Streptomyces noursei ATCC 11455: one gene and its partner. Each later gene encodes a partner of the first gene's protein in a complex. Links are inferred from orthologs where the notes say so. Each region holds a gene or a part of one and is shown on either strand. Other genes may lie near its edges. The genes, in order: tig and rpsG.

The links.
Region 2: the proteins of tig (region 1) and rpsG are in contact, whole or in part, in a crystal structure (PDB 3GTY), measured with the Thermotoga maritima proteins. The link is inferred for Streptomyces noursei ATCC 11455 from one-to-one orthologs. Residues at the interface, in WP_004081061.1 of Thermotoga maritima: Glu122, Val124, Val129, Leu130, Tyr133, Glu188, Gly259, Ile262, Tyr263, Glu266, Ser270, Glu273, Gln274, Glu277, Arg308, Gln311, Ile312, Ser315, Tyr316, Glu325, Arg329, Arg336, Leu363, Phe366, Trp367, Arg373, Leu377, Arg381, Leu384, Glu387; in WP_004081843.1 of Thermotoga maritima: Lys34, Lys52, Lys55, Glu59, Arg62, Gln63, Glu66, Asn67, Lys69, Val71, Arg95, Ala109, Lys110, Lys111, Gly112, Arg113, Pro114, Glu117, Glu121, Ile124, Ala125, Tyr127, Asn128, Asn129, Thr130, Gly131, Lys135, Asp139, Arg142, Met143.

The regions. Positions count from the first base shown.
Region 1 is NZ_CP011533.1:6,150,835-6,158,653, forward strand. The notes cover bases 1-2,811. They hold tig (trigger factor), read left to right. Parts: upstream 1-612; coding sequence 613-2,010; downstream 2,011-2,811. Other genes in these bases: SNOUR_RS26090 (ATP-dependent Clp protease proteolytic subunit), read left to right, coding at 2,309-2,811. Also shown: more of SNOUR_RS26090, read left to right, coding at 2,812-2,911; SNOUR_RS26095 (ATP-dependent Clp protease proteolytic subunit), read left to right, coding at 2,977-3,651; ATP-dependent Clp protease ATP-binding subunit ClpX, read left to right, coding at 3,813-5,096; SNOUR_RS26105 (hypothetical protein), read right to left, coding at 5,176-6,150; SNOUR_RS26110 (valine--tRNA ligase), read left to right, coding at 6,321-7,819. UniProt on the Bacillus subtilis protein: Involved in protein export. Acts as a chaperone by maintaining the newly synthesized protein in an open conformation. Functions as a peptidyl-prolyl cis-trans isomerase.
Region 2 is NZ_CP011533.1:5,254,945-5,262,862, forward strand. Bases 79-2,988 are described here. They hold rpsG (30S ribosomal protein S7), read left to right. Parts: upstream 79-1,253; coding sequence 1,254-1,724; downstream 1,725-2,988. Other genes in these bases: SNOUR_RS22275 (DUF1707 and DUF4190 domain-containing protein), read left to right, coding at 79-533; rpsL (30S ribosomal protein S12), read left to right, coding at 880-1,251; fusA (elongation factor G), read left to right, coding at 1,764-2,988. In the rest of the region: more of SNOUR_RS22275, read left to right, coding at 45-78; more of fusA, read left to right, coding at 2,989-3,884; tuf (elongation factor Tu), read left to right, coding at 4,043-5,236; rpsJ (30S ribosomal protein S10), read left to right, coding at 5,660-5,968; rplC (50S ribosomal protein L3), read left to right, coding at 5,983-6,627; rplD (50S ribosomal protein L4), read left to right, coding at 6,636-7,286; rplW (50S ribosomal protein L23), read left to right, coding at 7,286-7,609; rplB (50S ribosomal protein L2), read left to right, coding at 7,650-7,918.

The DNA of each region.
Region 1 (7,819 bases):
CGGAATTCGCGGGACAGGACCGGACAGGAAATGCGGCGGGGAGGGCGACGGGCCTCGCCCCGCCCGGCGAAAAAAGCGACCCGGGGCCGGATCGGGAAAGTCCGCGATCCGGCCCCGGGCCGTTTTCGGAGCGGGCGACGGGAATCGAACCCGCGTAGCCAGTTTGGAAGACTGGGGCTCTACCATTGAGCTACGCCCGCGAGCGCCACGGTCGGTGGGACCTCGGCACGCAGAGCATCGTAGCGGGTGAAGGCCGTGCCGCGCACACTGCATCGCGCTCTCGAACAACGGGCAGCCACACCGTCCCCGGCCATGTACCCTACGTGTCGCACCGACGGGGTGTGGCGCAGCTTGGTAGCGCGTCCGCTTTGGGAGCGGAAGGTCGTCGGTTCGAATCCGGCCACCCCGACCATTTCAGGTACCCGTCCGCGTGACGCAAAGCGGGCATAAGCGACCGTTCAAGATCGCGTTGTGGGTGCCCTCCTCCTTGCGGTTACTATGCAAGCTGCGTGCCCGTATGTCTCTGTACCGGGCGCGATCGGCCGGGCCGGGACATGCCGGACGCCGGCGGATCTCAGGCAAAACCCCAAGTCAGCCCAAGGAGACCGAACCGTGAAGAGCGCCGTGGAGACCCTGAACCCGACCCGGGTTCGGCTCACTGTCGAGGTGCCCTTCGAGGAGCTCAAGGACAGCCTCGACGCGGCGTACAAGAAGATCAACCAGCAGGTCACGGTGAAGGGCTTCCGCAAGGGCAAGATCCCGGCCCGCGTCATCGACCAGCGGTTCGGTCGTGGCGCCGTGCTGGAGGAGGCCGTCAACGACGCGCTCCCGAAGTTCTACACCAACGCGGTCAACGAGGCCGAGCTGAACGTCCTCGGCCAGCCCGAGGTGGACATCACCGAGCTCAAGGACAACGAGCTGCTGGCCTTCACCGCCGAGGTGGACATCCGCCCCGAGCTGGAGATCCCGGACTTCTCCGGCATCGAGGTCGAGGTCGACGCCGTCGAGGTGTCGGACGAGGACGTCGAGAAGTCCGTGGAGCAGCTGCGTGAGCGCTTCGCCTCGACCAGCCCGGTCGAGCGCGCCGCCCAGGACGGCGACGTGGTGACCGTGGACCTGGAGGCCAAGGTCGACGGCGAGGTGCTGGCCGACGGCATCGCCAACGGCGTCAGCTACACCATCGGCTCCGGTGAGCTCCTCGACGGCATCGACGAGGCCGTCAAGGGCCTGGAGGCCGGCGGCAGCGCCACCTTCACCTCCGAGCTCAAGGGCGGCTCCGCCCAGGGCAAGGAGGCCGAGGTCAAGGTCGACGTCACCGAGGTCAAGGCCCGCGAACTGCCCGAGCTGGACGACGACTTCGCGCAGCTGGCCAGCGAGTTCGACACCCTCGACGAGCTCAAGGCGGACAGCCGCAAGCGCCTGGAGCGGATGAAGAAGTTCGACCAGGCCACCCAGGCCCAGGAGAAGGTCCTGGAGGCGCTGCTCGGCCTGATCGAGGTCCCGATCCCCGAGAAGCTCCTCGAGGACGAGATCCGCACCCGCAAGCACAACCTCGAGCACCACCAGCTCGGCCAGATGGGCCTCGACCTCGCGAAGTACCTGGAGATCCAGGGCAAGACCGAGGAAGAGTTCGACGCCGAGACCAAGCAGCAGGCCGAGAAGGGCATCAAGACCCAGTTCGTCCTCGACGAGCTGGTCAACAAGGAGAAGCTCAACGTCAGCCAGGAGGAGCTCACCGAGCACCTCATGCGGCGTGCGCAGTCCTCCGGCATGAGCCCCGACCAGTTCGCCCAGGCGGTCGTCGAGGGTGGCCAGGTGCCGATGCTGGTGGGCGAGGTCGCCCGCGGCAAGGCCCTCGCGGTGGTCGTCGAGGCCGCCACGGTCAAGGACACCAACGGTGAGGTCGTCGACCTGGAGGACGAGGAGGAGGCGGAGGCCGCCGAGGCCGTCGTCGCCGAGGCCGAGGGCACCGACGCGAAGGCCGAGGAGGCCCCGAAGACCGAGGGCTGAGCCCCGGCCGTCCGGGGGTTCCCCGGGCTCTTCGAGCTGTGAGTACGGGCCCGAACACGCACGTGAGCGTGTTCGGGCCCGTACGTCATCCCGGTCCGTGAGCCTGCGCTCACAGCGAACAGTTCTCGCTGCGGGATGGCGTTGTCCGACCTGCGCGTTAGGGTCCGTAGATACGAGGGCAGGGGAGTTTCCGAACGCGCCGGACGCACCACACGGCGCAGGTCCCCGCGCCCAGAAGACGACGCTGAGACGGTCGCGAGCCGTCCGACAACGAGCAGGTGGACACGTGACGATCCCGATGCCTTCCGCCGCCGCTGAGCCGACCTCCGGTGGCCTCGGCGACCAGGTCTACAACCGGCTGCTCGGCGAGCGGATCATCTTCCTCGGCCAGCCGGTCGACGACGACATCGCCAACAAGATCACGGCGCAGCTGTTGCTCCTCGCCGCTGACCCGGAAAAGGACATCTTCCTCTACATCAACTCCCCGGGCGGCTCGGTCACGGCCGGCATGGCGATCTACGACACCATGCAGTACATCAAGAACGACGTGGTCACCATCGCGATGGGCCTCGCCGCTTCGATGGGCCAGTTCCTGCTGAGCGCCGGCACCCCGGGCAAGCGCTTCGCGCTGCCGAACGCGGAGATCCTGATCCACCAGCCCTCCGCCGGCCTGGCGGGTTCGGCCTCGGACATCAAGATCCACGCCGAGCAGCTGCTGCGCACGAAGAAGCGCCTGGGTGAGCTCTCCGCCATGCACACCGGCCAGACGCTGGAGCAGTGGACCAAGGACGCCGACCGTGACCGCTGGTTCAGTGCCGAGGAGGCCAAGGCGTACGGCCTCATCGACGACGTCATGCCCTCCGCTGCCGGCGTTCCGGGCGGGGGCGGCACCGGGGCCTGAGCCCCGGCCCATGTCCCGCAGTCGACCCCCAGCCCCATTTCGCCACCAGGACGGTGAACCTCCAGATGATCAACTTCCCCGGAAGCGGCCTCTACGAGCGCCCTCAGGCCGAGTTCTCCGGCATGGCCGCCGAGTCCCGCTATATCGTCCCGCGCTTCGTCGAGCGCACCTCGCAGGGCGTGCGCGAGTACGACCCGTACGCGAAGCTCTTCGAGGAGCGGGTGATCTTCCTCGGGGTGCAGATCGATGACGCCTCCGCCAACGACGTCATGGCGCAGCTGCTGTGCCTGGAGTCGATGGACCCGGACCGCGACATCTCGGTCTACATCAACAGCCCCGGCGGCTCGTTCACGGCGCTGACGGCGATCTACGACACCATGCAGTTCGTCAAGCCCGACATCCAGACGGTCTGCATGGGCCAGGCGGCCTCCGCCGCGGCCGTGCTGCTGGCGGCCGGCACCCCGGGCAAGCGCATGGCGCTGCCCAACGCCCGGGTCCTGATCCACCAGCCCTTCAGCGAGACCGGTCGCGGCCAGGTCTCCGACCTGGAGATCGCCGCCCGCGAGATCCAGCGGATGCGCACGCAGCTGGAGGAGATGCTGGCCAAGCACTCGTCCACGCCGATCGAGAAGATCCGCGAGGACATCGAGCGCGACAAGATCCTGACCGCCGAGGAGTCCCTGGCGTACGGTCTGGTCGACCAGATCGTCTCGACGCGGAAGACCTCCGTCTCGGTCTGATCGCGATCTTCGCGAAATGCGCCGGAGTGTTGCCCCCTTGGACCGAGTGAACCGAGTCGGTCCAAGGGGGGCCCGTACGGGGGGCCCGGCAAGGTACCGTCGATAGGCAAGCTCCCGGGTCCGCGGAACAATGCGGATCCCAGGCGAAGGGGATTCACCTCGTGGCACGCATCGGTGACGGCGGCGACCTGCTCAAGTGCTCGTTCTGCGGAAAGAGCCAGAAGCAGGTGAAGAAGCTCATCGCGGGACCTGGTGTGTACATCTGCGACGAGTGCATCGATCTCTGCAACGAGATCATCGAGGAAGAGCTCGCCGAGACCTCCGAGGTGCGCTGGGAAGAACTCCCCAAGCCCCGCGAGATCTACGAGTTCCTCAACGGCTACGTCGTCGGCCAGGAGCCCGCCAAGAAGGCGCTCTCGGTGGCCGTGTACAACCACTACAAGCGCGTCCAGGCGGGCGAGAACGGCCCGGGCCGCGGCGACGAGGGCATCGAGCTGGCCAAGTCCAACATCCTGCTGCTCGGCCCCACCGGCTCGGGCAAGACGCTGCTCGCGCAGACCCTCGCCCGGATGCTCAACGTCCCCTTCGCCTTCGCCGATGCCACGGCGCTGACCGAGGCCGGCTATGTCGGCGAGGACGTCGAGAACATCCTCCTGAAGCTGATCCAGGCCGCGGACTTCGACATCAAGAAGGCCGAGACCGGCATCATCTACATCGACGAGATCGACAAGGTCGCCCGGAAGAGCGAAAATCCGTCGATCACCCGGGACGTCTCCGGCGAGGGCGTCCAGCAGGCGCTGCTGAAGATCCTGGAGGGCACCACGGCCTCGGTCCCGCCGCAGGGCGGCCGCAAGCACCCGCACCAGGAATTCATCCAGATCGACACCACCAACGTGCTGTTCATCGTCGGCGGTGCCTTCGCCGGTCTGGAGAAGATCATCGAGGCCCGGTCCGGCGCCAAGGGCATCGGCTTCGGCGCCACGATCCGCTCCAAGCGCGAGATCGAGTCCAAGGACCAGCTCCAGGACGTGATGCCGGAGGACCTGGTGAAGTTCGGGATGATCCCGGAGTTCATCGGCCGCCTCCCCGTCCTCACCTCGGTCCACAACCTCGACCGCGAGGCGCTGCTCCAGATCCTCGTCGAGCCGCGCAACGCCCTGGTCAAGCAGTACCAGCGGCTCTTCGAACTCGACGGCGTGGAGCTGGACTTCGACCGCCCGGCCCTGGAGGCCATCGCCGACCAGGCCATCCTCCGCGGCACCGGCGCCCGCGGCCTGCGCGCGATCATGGAGGAGGTCCTCCAGGCGGTGATGTACGAGATCCCGTCCCGCAAGGACGTCGCCCGCGTCGTCATCACCGCCGACGTGGTCCACTCCAACGTCAACCCGACCCTCGTCCCCCGCACCCGCGGCGACTCGGGCGAACCCCAGGAGAAGAGCGCGTAACGCCTCCGCGCCTCCCCCCTTCAACAGAACCGCCCGGCAGCGCAGTTGCTGCCGGGCGGTTCTGGTACGCGGGTGCGCGTCACTTCTCCTTGCGGACCTCGTTGCGGACCTTGGCGGTCTTGTCCGCGAGTTGCTCGGCGCTGGGGGTGGTGGCGGAGCCGCCGCCATTGGGGTTGGGCGCGGCCATCTGCTGCACGACACCGATGGCGCTGTTGTCGCCCCAGATGCAGGTGGAGGCGGTGACCGGCACGGTCACTCCGCCCTCGGAGACGGTGACCCGCTGCGTCCGGCACTTCATGATCGCGCCGTCGAAATCGTTGGGTGAGAACTCGGTGATCGGCGTGACGTCCTCGATCTTGGCGTTGCGGGCGGACTTCTTCACGTTGTCGTCGATCTTGGCGAACATCTGGGTCACGGTGCCCTGAGGGTCGCCGACGTTCCCGTAGATGCCGACGACTTGCATCGCCAGTCCGCTCTGGTCCTTGTAATTGCCCTGGACGCCCTTGCTGTTGGTGATGCCGAGAGCCTTGGCTTCCTTGTCATTGGAGAAGTCCTCGACGCCGCCGCCGGCGCTGCCGGGCTTCTGGACCTTCTGGAACTGCCCGCTCAGCAAGCTGTCCGGCAGCGCGATCGTGTACGGCTTGACCTGGCCGCCCGAGCCGAAGACGAAGTACGCGCCGACGCCGATCGCCGCGACCACCGCGACCGCGCCGATGATCAGGCCGATCTTCTTGCCGTTGCCGCCGCCGGACTCCGGCTCCTGGGGGATCATCCCGTAGGGGGTCTGCTGGCCGCCGTAGGGTGCCTGCTGGCCGTAGTTGGGCTGCGCGGGCTGGCCGTAGGGCTGCTGCTGCGGGAACTGTTGGGGCGCCTGCTGGGGGAACTGCTGGGGGGCCTGCTGCGGGTATCCGTAGCCCTGCTGAGGAGGCACCTGGCCGCCCTGCTGCGGGTAGCCGTAGCCGGGCTGCGGGGCGGGCGGCTGCGGCTGTCCGTACGGGCCGGGCTGCTGGGGCTGCTGACCGTACGGGCCCGGAGGCGGCTGGTTGTAGCTCATGGAGCGGATCCCCTCGTGACTGCGGTGACGCCGGAGTGCTGCGCGGGGCGTCCGGGCGTCGGCGTGATGTTTATGCGCTGCCGACATCCTGTACGACGCCGCTGACAGCCGTGGCCCCGGGGGCGAAACCGATTCGAAGCCGCTACACGGGCGCCCGTACACTGTCGGTCGTGACCGAGAACACTCAGCAGCAGCACAGCGTCCCCGAACTGCCGACTCAGTACACGCCGGCCGATGTAGAGGGGCCGCTGTACGAGCGCTGGGTAGAGCGGGGCTACTTCGAGGCGGACGAGAAGAGCGACAAGCCGCCGTACACCGTCGTCATCCCCCCGCCGAACGTCACCGGCTCCCTGCACCTGGGGCACGCCTTCGAGCACACGCTCATCGACGCGCTCACCCGCCGCAAGCGGATGCAGGGATACGAGACGCTCTGGCAGCCGGGCATGGACCACGCCGGTATCGCTACCCAGAACGTGGTCGAGCGTGAACTCGCCAAGGAGGGCGCGTCGCGGCACGACCTGGGGCGCGAGGCGTTCGTCGAGCGCGTCTGGCAGTGGAAGGACGAGTCCGGCGGTCAGATCTCCGGGCAGATGCGGCGGCTGGGCGACGGCGTCGCCTGGTCCCGTGAGCGCTTCACCATGGACGAGGGCCTCTCCAAGGCCGTCCAGACGATCTTCAAGCGGCTCTACGACGACGAGCTGATCTACCGCGCCGAGCGCATCATCAACTGGTGCCCGCGCTGTCTGACCGCCATCTCCGACATCGAGGTGGAGTACCAGGACGACGACGGCGAGCTGGTCTCGATCCGGTACGGGGAGGGGGACGCCTCGATCGTCGTCGCCACCACCCGCGCCGAGACGATGCTGGGCGACACCGCCGTAGCGGTCCACCCCGAGGACGAGCGGTACGCCCACCTCGTGGGTACCGAGATCGAGCTGCCGCTGACGGGCCGGCGGATCCCGGTCGTCGCGGACGAGCACGTCGACCCGGAGTTCGGCACCGGTGCGGTCAAGGTCACGCCGGCGCACGACCCGAACGACTTCGAGATCGGCCGGCGGCACGGCCTGGCCAACCTGGCCGTCCTCGACGAGCGCGGCGTGATCACCGCGCACGGACCGTTCCAGGGGCTGGACCGCTTCGAGGCCCGGTCGGCGATCGTCGGCGCGCTGCGCGCCGAGGGCCGGATCGTCGCCGAGAAGCGCCCGTACACCCACTCCGTCGGGCACTGCTCGCGCTGCAAGACCACCATCGAGCCGCGGCTGTCGATGCAGTGGTGGGTCAAGGTCGGCCCGCTGGCGAAGGCCGCCGGTGACGCGGTCCGCGACGGCAAGGTCGCGATCCACCCCAAGGAGATGGAGTCCCGGTACTTCGGCTGGGTCGACAACCTCCACGACTGGTGCATCTCGCGGCAGCTGTGGTGGGGCCACCGCATCCCGGTCTGGTACGGGCCGAACGGCGAGGTCGTCTGCGTCGGACCCGACGAGGAGGCGCCCACCGGCGAGGGGTGGCACCAGGACACCGACGTCCTCGACACCTGGTTCTCGTCCGGTCTGTGGCCGTTCTCCACGCTGGGCTGGCCCGAGCAGACCCCGAGCGTGACGAAGTTCTACCCGAACTCCGTCCTGGTCACCGGCTACGACATCCTCTTCTTCTGGGTCGCCCGGATGAT
Region 2 (7,918 bases), 900 kb from region 1 along the record:
GGCAGGGTGGGCAGCCCGCGCAGAACCCGTATCAGGCGCCGGCCATGCGGGCCTCGCACGCGGATCGCGAGCGGGCGGTCGACGTGCTGAAGGCGGGGTTCGCCGAGGGGCGGCTGGCGCAGTCCGAGTACGAGCAGCGGATGTCCCGGGCCTATCAGGCGCAGACCCACGCCGAGCTCCAGATGCTGGTCGCCGACCTGCCGCAGGGACCGGTGCCGCAGGCGGAGTTCGCGCCGCGACCGATGATGCCCGCGGTGCCCGCCACGTTCCTCCCGATGCAGATGCCGATGCCGCAGCCGACCAACGGCGCGGCGACGGGCGCGCTGGTGTGCGGGCTGATAGGGCCGTTGACCTGGGGGCTGACGTCGATCCCCGCGGTGGTCCTGGGGCACAAGGCGCGGGCCGAGATCCGGCGCACGGGTCAGCGGGGCGACGGCCAGGCGGTCGCCGGCCTGGTGCTCGGCTGGCTCGGGATCGGCGCCTGGGCACTGTTCTTCCTGGTGGTGGCGTTGGTCGCGGTGTCCCGCGGCTGAGGGCCGTGTGCCTTCTTCCGTAGCGCAGTCGAGCGCACTACCGTGGCGGCAGCGCGGGCGGAGTCCGGCGTGTCCTTCGCGTGTGCATTTGTTTTGACCGCAGCCAATGCGCTAGGTACGCTCTGACCTTGTGCCTGGGGTGTCCCTGGGCTGCCGTGCGCGCCTTCTCCCGCCAGTTCCGGCCGGAGAGTCCCGGCAGCACGGAAGCCGGGTTTTGACACCGCAATCTGCCGCCGCCCTCGTTCCAGCGAGGCAGGTCTGCAGTATTCGACACACCCGACCGCGTGGGTCGGGGAATGTTCCAGGTTAGCTTTACCGAGACTGGCACACAGAAACCGGAGAAGTAGTGCCTACGATCCAGCAGCTGGTCCGTAAGGGCCGGCAGGACAAGGTCGAGAAGAACAAGACGCCCGCACTTGAGGGTTCGCCCCAGCGCCGTGGCGTCTGCACGCGTGTGTTCACGACCACCCCGAAGAAGCCGAACTCGGCCCTGCGTAAGGTCGCGCGTGTGCGTCTGACCAGTGGGATCGAGGTCACCGCTTACATTCCGGGTGAGGGCCACAACCTGCAGGAGCACTCGATCGTGCTCGTGCGTGGCGGCCGTGTGAAGGACCTGCCGGGTGTTCGGTACAAGATCATCCGCGGCTCCCTCGACACGCAGGGCGTCAAGAACCGCAAGCAGGCTCGCAGCCGCTACGGCGCCAAGAAGGAGAAGTAAGAATGCCTCGTAAGGGCCCCGCCCCGAAGCGCCCGGTCATCATCGACCCGGTCTACGGCTCTCCTCTGGTGACCTCCCTCATCAACAAGGTGCTGCTGAACGGCAAGCGCTCCACCGCCGAGCGCATCGTCTACGGCGCCATGGAGGGTCTGCGTGAGAAGACCGGCACCGACCCGGTCATCACGCTGAAGCGCGCGCTGGAGAACATCAAGCCGACCCTTGAGGTCAAGTCCCGCCGTGTCGGTGGCGCGACCTACCAGGTCCCGGTCGAGGTCAAGCCCGGCCGCGCCGCCACCCTCTCGCTCCGCTGGCTCGTGGGCTACTCCCGCGCCCGCCGCGAGAAGACCATGACCGAGCGCCTCATGAACGAACTGCTCGACGCCTCCAACGGCCTCGGCGCTTCGGTCAAGAAGCGTGAGGACACGCACAAGATGGCCGAGTCCAACAAGGCCTTCGCGCACTACCGCTGGTAGTCGCAACCCCCATCGAGACCGAGAGAAGATTGAGCCACTATGGCTACCACTTCGCTTGACCTGGCCAAGGTCCGCAACATCGGGATCATGGCCCACATCGACGCGGGCAAGACGACCACCACCGAGCGGATCCTGTTCTACACCGGTGTTTCGTACAAGATCGGTGAAGTCCACGACGGCGCTGCCACGATGGACTGGATGGAGCAGGAGCAGGAGCGCGGCATCACGATCACGTCTGCCGCGACGACCTGCCACTGGCCGCTGGACAACGTCGACAACACCATCAACATCATCGACACCCCGGGCCACGTCGACTTCACCGTCGAGGTGGAGCGCTCGCTGCGCGTGCTCGACGGTGCGGTGACGGTGTTCGACGGCGTTGCCGGTGTCGAGCCCCAGTCCGAGACCGTTTGGCGTCAGGCGGACCGCTACGGCGTTCCGCGTATCTGCTTCGTCAACAAGCTCGACCGTACGGGTGCCGAGTTCCACCGCTGCGTCGACATGATCTCGGATCGCCTGGGTGCGACCCCGATCGTGATGCAGCTGCCGATCGGCACCGAGATGGACTTCAAGGGCGTCGTCGACCTCGTGACGATGAAGGCCCTGGTCTGGTCGGCCGAGGCCGCCAAGGGCGAGATGTACGACACCGTCGACATCCCGGACACGCACATCGAGGCTGCCGACGAATGGCGCGGCAAGCTCCTCGAGACCGTGGCCGAGAACGACGAAGAGGTCATGGAGCTGTACCTGGAGGGCCAGGAGCCCACCGTGGAGCAGCTCTACGCCGCGATCCGTCGTATCACCATCGCCTCCGGCAAGGCCGACGTCGTCACCGTCACCCCGGTGTTCTGCGGTACCGCGTTCAAGAACAAGGGCGTGCAGCCCCTGCTCGACGCGGTCGTGCGCTACCTCCCCTCCCCGCTGGACGTCGAGGCCATCGAGGGCCACGCGGTCAACGACCCGGAGGAGATCGTCAAGCGCAAGCCGTCCGACGACGAGCCGCTGGCCGCCCTTGCGTTCAAGATCGCGAGCGACCCCCACCTGGGCAAGCTCACCTTCATCCGGGTGTACTCGGGCCGCCTCGAGGCCGGCACGCAGGTGCAGAACTCGGTGAAGGGCAAGAAGGAGCGCATCGGCAAGATCTACCGGATGCACGCGAACAAGCGTGAGGAGATCGACGCGGTGGGTGCCGGCGACATCGTCGCCGTCATGGGTCTGAAGCAGACCACCACCGGCGAGACCCTCTGCGACGCGGGCTCCCCGGTGATCCTGGAGTCGATGGAGTTCCCGGCCCCGGTCATCCAGGTCGCCATCGAGCCCAAGTCCAAGGGCGACCAGGAGAAGCTGGGTGTCGCCATCCAGCGCCTGGCCGAAGAGGACCCCTCGTTCCAGGTGCACACCGACGAGGAGACCGGCCAGACCATCATCGCGGGTATGGGCGAGCTGCACCTCGACGTGCTGGTCGACCGTATGAAGCGTGAGTTCCGGGTCGAGGCCAACGTCGGCAAGCCGCAGGTCGCCTACCGCGAGACCCTGCGCAAGCCGGTCGAGCGTCTCGACTACACGCACAAGAAGCAGACTGGTGGTTCCGGCCAGTTCGCTAAGGTGCAGATCGCCATCGAGCCGCTTGAGGGCGACGGGTACGAGTTCGAGAACAAGGTCACCGGTGGCCGCATCCCGCGGGAGTACATCCCGTCCGTGGACGCGGGCTGCCAGGAGGCCATGGAGTTCGGTGTTCTCGCCGGCTACCCGCTGACCGGTGTCAAGGTCACGCTCCTCGACGGCGCGTTCCACGAGGTCGACTCGTCGGAAATGGCGTTCAAGATCGCCGGTTCGATGGCCTTCAAGGAGGCCGCCCGCAAGGCCAGCCCGGCCCTGCTCGAGCCGATGATGAAGGTCGAGGTCACCACGCCCGAGGACTACATGGGCGACGTGATCGGCGACATCAACTCCCGCCGTGGTCAGATCGAGGCCATGGAGGACCGCGCCGGCGCCAAGCTCGTCACGGGCCTGGTTCCGCTCTCGGAGATGTTCGGCTACGTCGGAGACCTCCGCAGCAAGACGTCGGGTCGCGCCAGCTACTCGATGCAGTTCGACTCCTACGCCGAGGTTCCGCGGAACGTCGCCGAGGAGATCATCGCGAAGGCCAAGGGCGAGTAACTCACCCGTCGAGTTCACGCTCTAGGCTTGACTCCGGAACCCGTAGGGGCCGTTCCGCCGCAACAGCGGAGGAACGCCCCTCGGGCCCGGGCTATCCAGCAAAGATCACCTGGCGCCGATGAGTAAGGCGTACAGAACCACTCCACAGGAGGACCCCAGTGGCGAAGGCGAAGTTCGAGCGGACTAAGCCGCACGTCAACATCGGCACCATCGGTCACATTGACCACGGTAAGACGACCCTCACGGCCGCCATTACCAAGGTGCTGCACGACGCGTACCCGGACCTGAACGAGGCCTCGGCCTTCGACCAGATCGACAAGGCTCCTGAGGAGCGCCAGCGCGGTATCACCATCTCGATCGCGCACGTCGAGTACCAGACCGAGACGCGTCACTACGCCCACGTCGACTGCCCCGGTCACGCGGACTACATCAAGAACATGATCACGGGTGCCGCGCAGATGGACGGCGCCATCCTCGTGGTCGCCGCCACCGACGGCCCGATGCCGCAGACCAAGGAGCACGTGCTCCTGGCCCGCCAGGTCGGCGTTCCGTACATCGTTGTCGCCCTGAACAAGGCCGACATGGTGGACGACGAGGAGATCCTGGAGCTCGTCGAGCTCGAGGTCCGTGAGCTCCTCTCCGAGTACGAGTTCCCGGGCGACGACGTTCCGGTCGTCAAGGTCTCCGCTCTGAAGGCCCTCGAGGGCGACAAGGAGTGGGGCAACACCGTCCTCGAGCTGATGAAGGCCGTCGACGAGTCGATCCCGCAGCCCGAGCGCGACGTCGACAAGCCGTTCCTGATGCCGATCGAGGACGTCTTCACGATCACCGGTCGTGGCACCGTCGTCACCGGTCGTATCGAGCGTGGTGTCCTCAAGGTCAACGAGACCGTCGACATCATCGGCATCAAGACCGAGAAGACCTCCACCACGGTCACCGGTATCGAGATGTTCCGCAAGCTGCTCGACGAGGGCCAGGCCGGTGAGAACGTCGGTCTGCTGCTCCGCGGCATCAAGCGCGAGGACGTCGAGCGCGGCCAGGTCATCATCAAGCCGGGCTCGGTCACCCCGCACACCGAGTTCGAGGCGCAGGCCTACATCCTCTCCAAGGACGAGGGTGGCCGCCACACGCCGTTCTTCAACAACTACCGTCCGCAGTTCTACTTCCGTACGACTGACGTGACCGGTGTTGTGACCCTCCCCGAGGGCACCGAGATGGTCATGCCGGGTGACAACACCGAGATGAAGGTGGACCTCATCCAGCCTGTCGCCATGGAGGAGGGCCTGAAGTTCGCCATCCGTGAGGGTGGTCGGACCGTCGGCGCCGGCCAGGTCACCAAGATCGTCAAGTAAGACGGTCCGGTTGATCCGGTAGCTCTCCGGAGCATCCAGGAAGCCCCGCTCACCATCAGGTGGGCGGGGCTTCTTGACAGTCGGGGCTCGATTGGCCTTACGCAACCCGCGTATGGCACACTGTCCAGGTTGCTCGGTTGAGTGCCGATGCTGCGCGCCTCCCGCCGGGAGGACTGGAAGCGAGTCCCAGGTATTCGTCGCCCCTTTTCAGGGGCGGAAGTACGGGAATCTTCCGGGAAGTGTCAGCGGGGTGCCTCTTCCAGGCGCCCGGTGGGTGTTCTTCCCCCACGCTCTCCTCCTCGAGGGATCTTCCATGTGGAGATTTACGAGAAGGGGTGCGACACGCCCGACCGCGTGGGTCGGAGAAGAACGGTGACCTCCCGGGTCCCAGAGCGTTACGAGAGACAGGACTACGAAGTAGCCATGGCGGGACAGAAGATCCGCATCCGGCTCAAGGCCTACGACCACGAGGTCATCGACTCCTCGGCGAAGAAGATCGTCGAGACGGTGACCCGCACTGGTGCGTCGGTCGCGGGCCCGGTGCCGCTGCCCACTGAGAAGAACGTGTACTGCGTCATCAAGTCGCCGCACAAGTACAAGGACTCGCGCGAGCACTTCGAGATGCGCACGCACAAGCGCCTGATCGACATCCTCGACCCGACGCCCAAGACCGTTGACTCGCTGATGCGCCTGGACCTTCCGGCCGGCGTTGACATCGAGATCAAGCTCTGAGAGGCGCGGAAGAGATGGCTAAGCAGATCAAGGGGCTCCTGGGCGAGAAGCTCGGCATGACCCAGGTCTGGGACGAGAACAACCGTGTCGTCCCGGTGACCGTGGTGAAGGCCGGCCCCTGCGTCGTTACCCAGGTGCGCACCAATGACCAGGACGGCTACGACTCCGTCCAGATCGCCTTCGGCGAGATCGACCCGCGCAAGGTGAACAAGCCCCTCAAGGGCCACTTCGCGAAGGCCGACGTCACCCCCCGTCGCCACCTCGTCGAGGTCCGTACCGCCGACGCGAGCGAGTACAGCCTCGGCCAGGAGCTCAGCGCCGACGTCTTCGAGGCGGGCGTGAAGGTGGACGTGACCGGCAAGAGCAAGGGCAAGGGCTTCGCCGGTGTCATGAAGCGTCACGGCTTCGGCGGTGGCAAGGCTTCGCACGGTGCCCACCGCGTGCACCGCAAGCCGGGCTCCATCGGTGGCTGCGCCACCCCGGGCCGCGTGTTCAAGGGCATGCGGATGGCCGGCCGTATGGGCAATGAGCGGGTCACCACCCAGAACCTGACCGTCCACGCCGTTGACGCGGAGAAGGGTCTGCTGCTCATCAAGGGCGCAGTTCCTGGTCCGAACGGCGGCCTCGTCCTGGTCCGTACCGCGGCCAAGGGGGCCTGAGGTAACCGATGAGCACCATTGACATCCTTTCGCCGGCAGGCGACAAGGCCGGGACCGTCGAGCTCCCCACGGAGATCTTCGACGCCAAGGTCAGCATCCCGCTGATCCACCAGGTCGTCGTCGCGCAGCTGGCCGCTGCCCGTCAGGGCACGCACAAGACCAAGACCCGCGGCGAGGTCCGTGGCGGTGGCAAGAAGCCGTACCGCCAGAAGGGCACCGGCCGTGCGCGCCAGGGTTCGACCCGTGCGCCGCAGTTCGCCGGTGGTGGCGTCGTCCACGGCCCCGTGCCGCGTGACTACAGCCAGCGGACCCCGAAGAAGATGAAGGCCGCCGCGCTGCGCGGTGCCCTCTCCGACCGGGCCCGCCACAGCCGCATCCACGTCGTCTCCGGCGTGGTCGAGGGCGCGGTGTCCACCAAGGCCGCCAAGGGCCTGTTCGGCAAGATCAGCGAGCGGAAGAACCTGCTCCTGGTCGCCGAGCGCTCCGACGAGGCCGCGTGGCTGTCCGCCCGTAACCTGCCCCAGGTGCACATCCTGGAGCCGGGCCAGCTGAACACGTACGACGTGCTCGTCTCCGACGACGTGGTCTTCACCAAGGCCGCCTTCGAGTCCTTCGTGTCTGGCCCCAAGGCCGTTGAGACCGAAGGGAGCGACGCCTGATGACTGAGGCCGTCGTCACCAGCAAGACCTTCACGGACCCGCGCGACGTCCTCGTCAAGCCGGTTGTTTCCGAGAAGAGCTACGCGCTGCTGGACGAGAACAAGTACACGTTCATCGTCGACCCGCGCGCCAACAAGACCCAGATCAAGCAGGCCGTCCAGGCGGTCTTCTCGGTCAAGGTCACCGGGGTCAACACGATCAACCGGCAGGGCAAGCGCAAGCGCACCCGCACCGGTTTCGGGAAGCGTGCCAACACCAAGCGCGCCATCGTGACCCTCGCCGAGGGCGACCGTATCGACATCTTCGGCGGTCCGACCGCCTAACGGCGGTCCGGATCGTCCGAAATCGGACGAGGACTGAGAAATGGGTATCCGCAAGTACAAGCCGACGACCCCGGGCCGTCGTGGCTCCAGCGTCGCCGACTTTGTCGAGATCACGCGGTCCACGCCGGAGAAGTCGCTGGTCCGCCCGCTGCACAGCAAGGGCGGCCGTAACAACGCCGGTCGTGTGACCGTTCGCCACCAGGGCGGTGGCCACAAGCGCGCCTACCGTGTGATCGACTTCCGTCGTCACGACAAGGACGGCGTGCCGGCCAAGGTCGCGCACATCGAGTACGACCCCAACCGCACCGC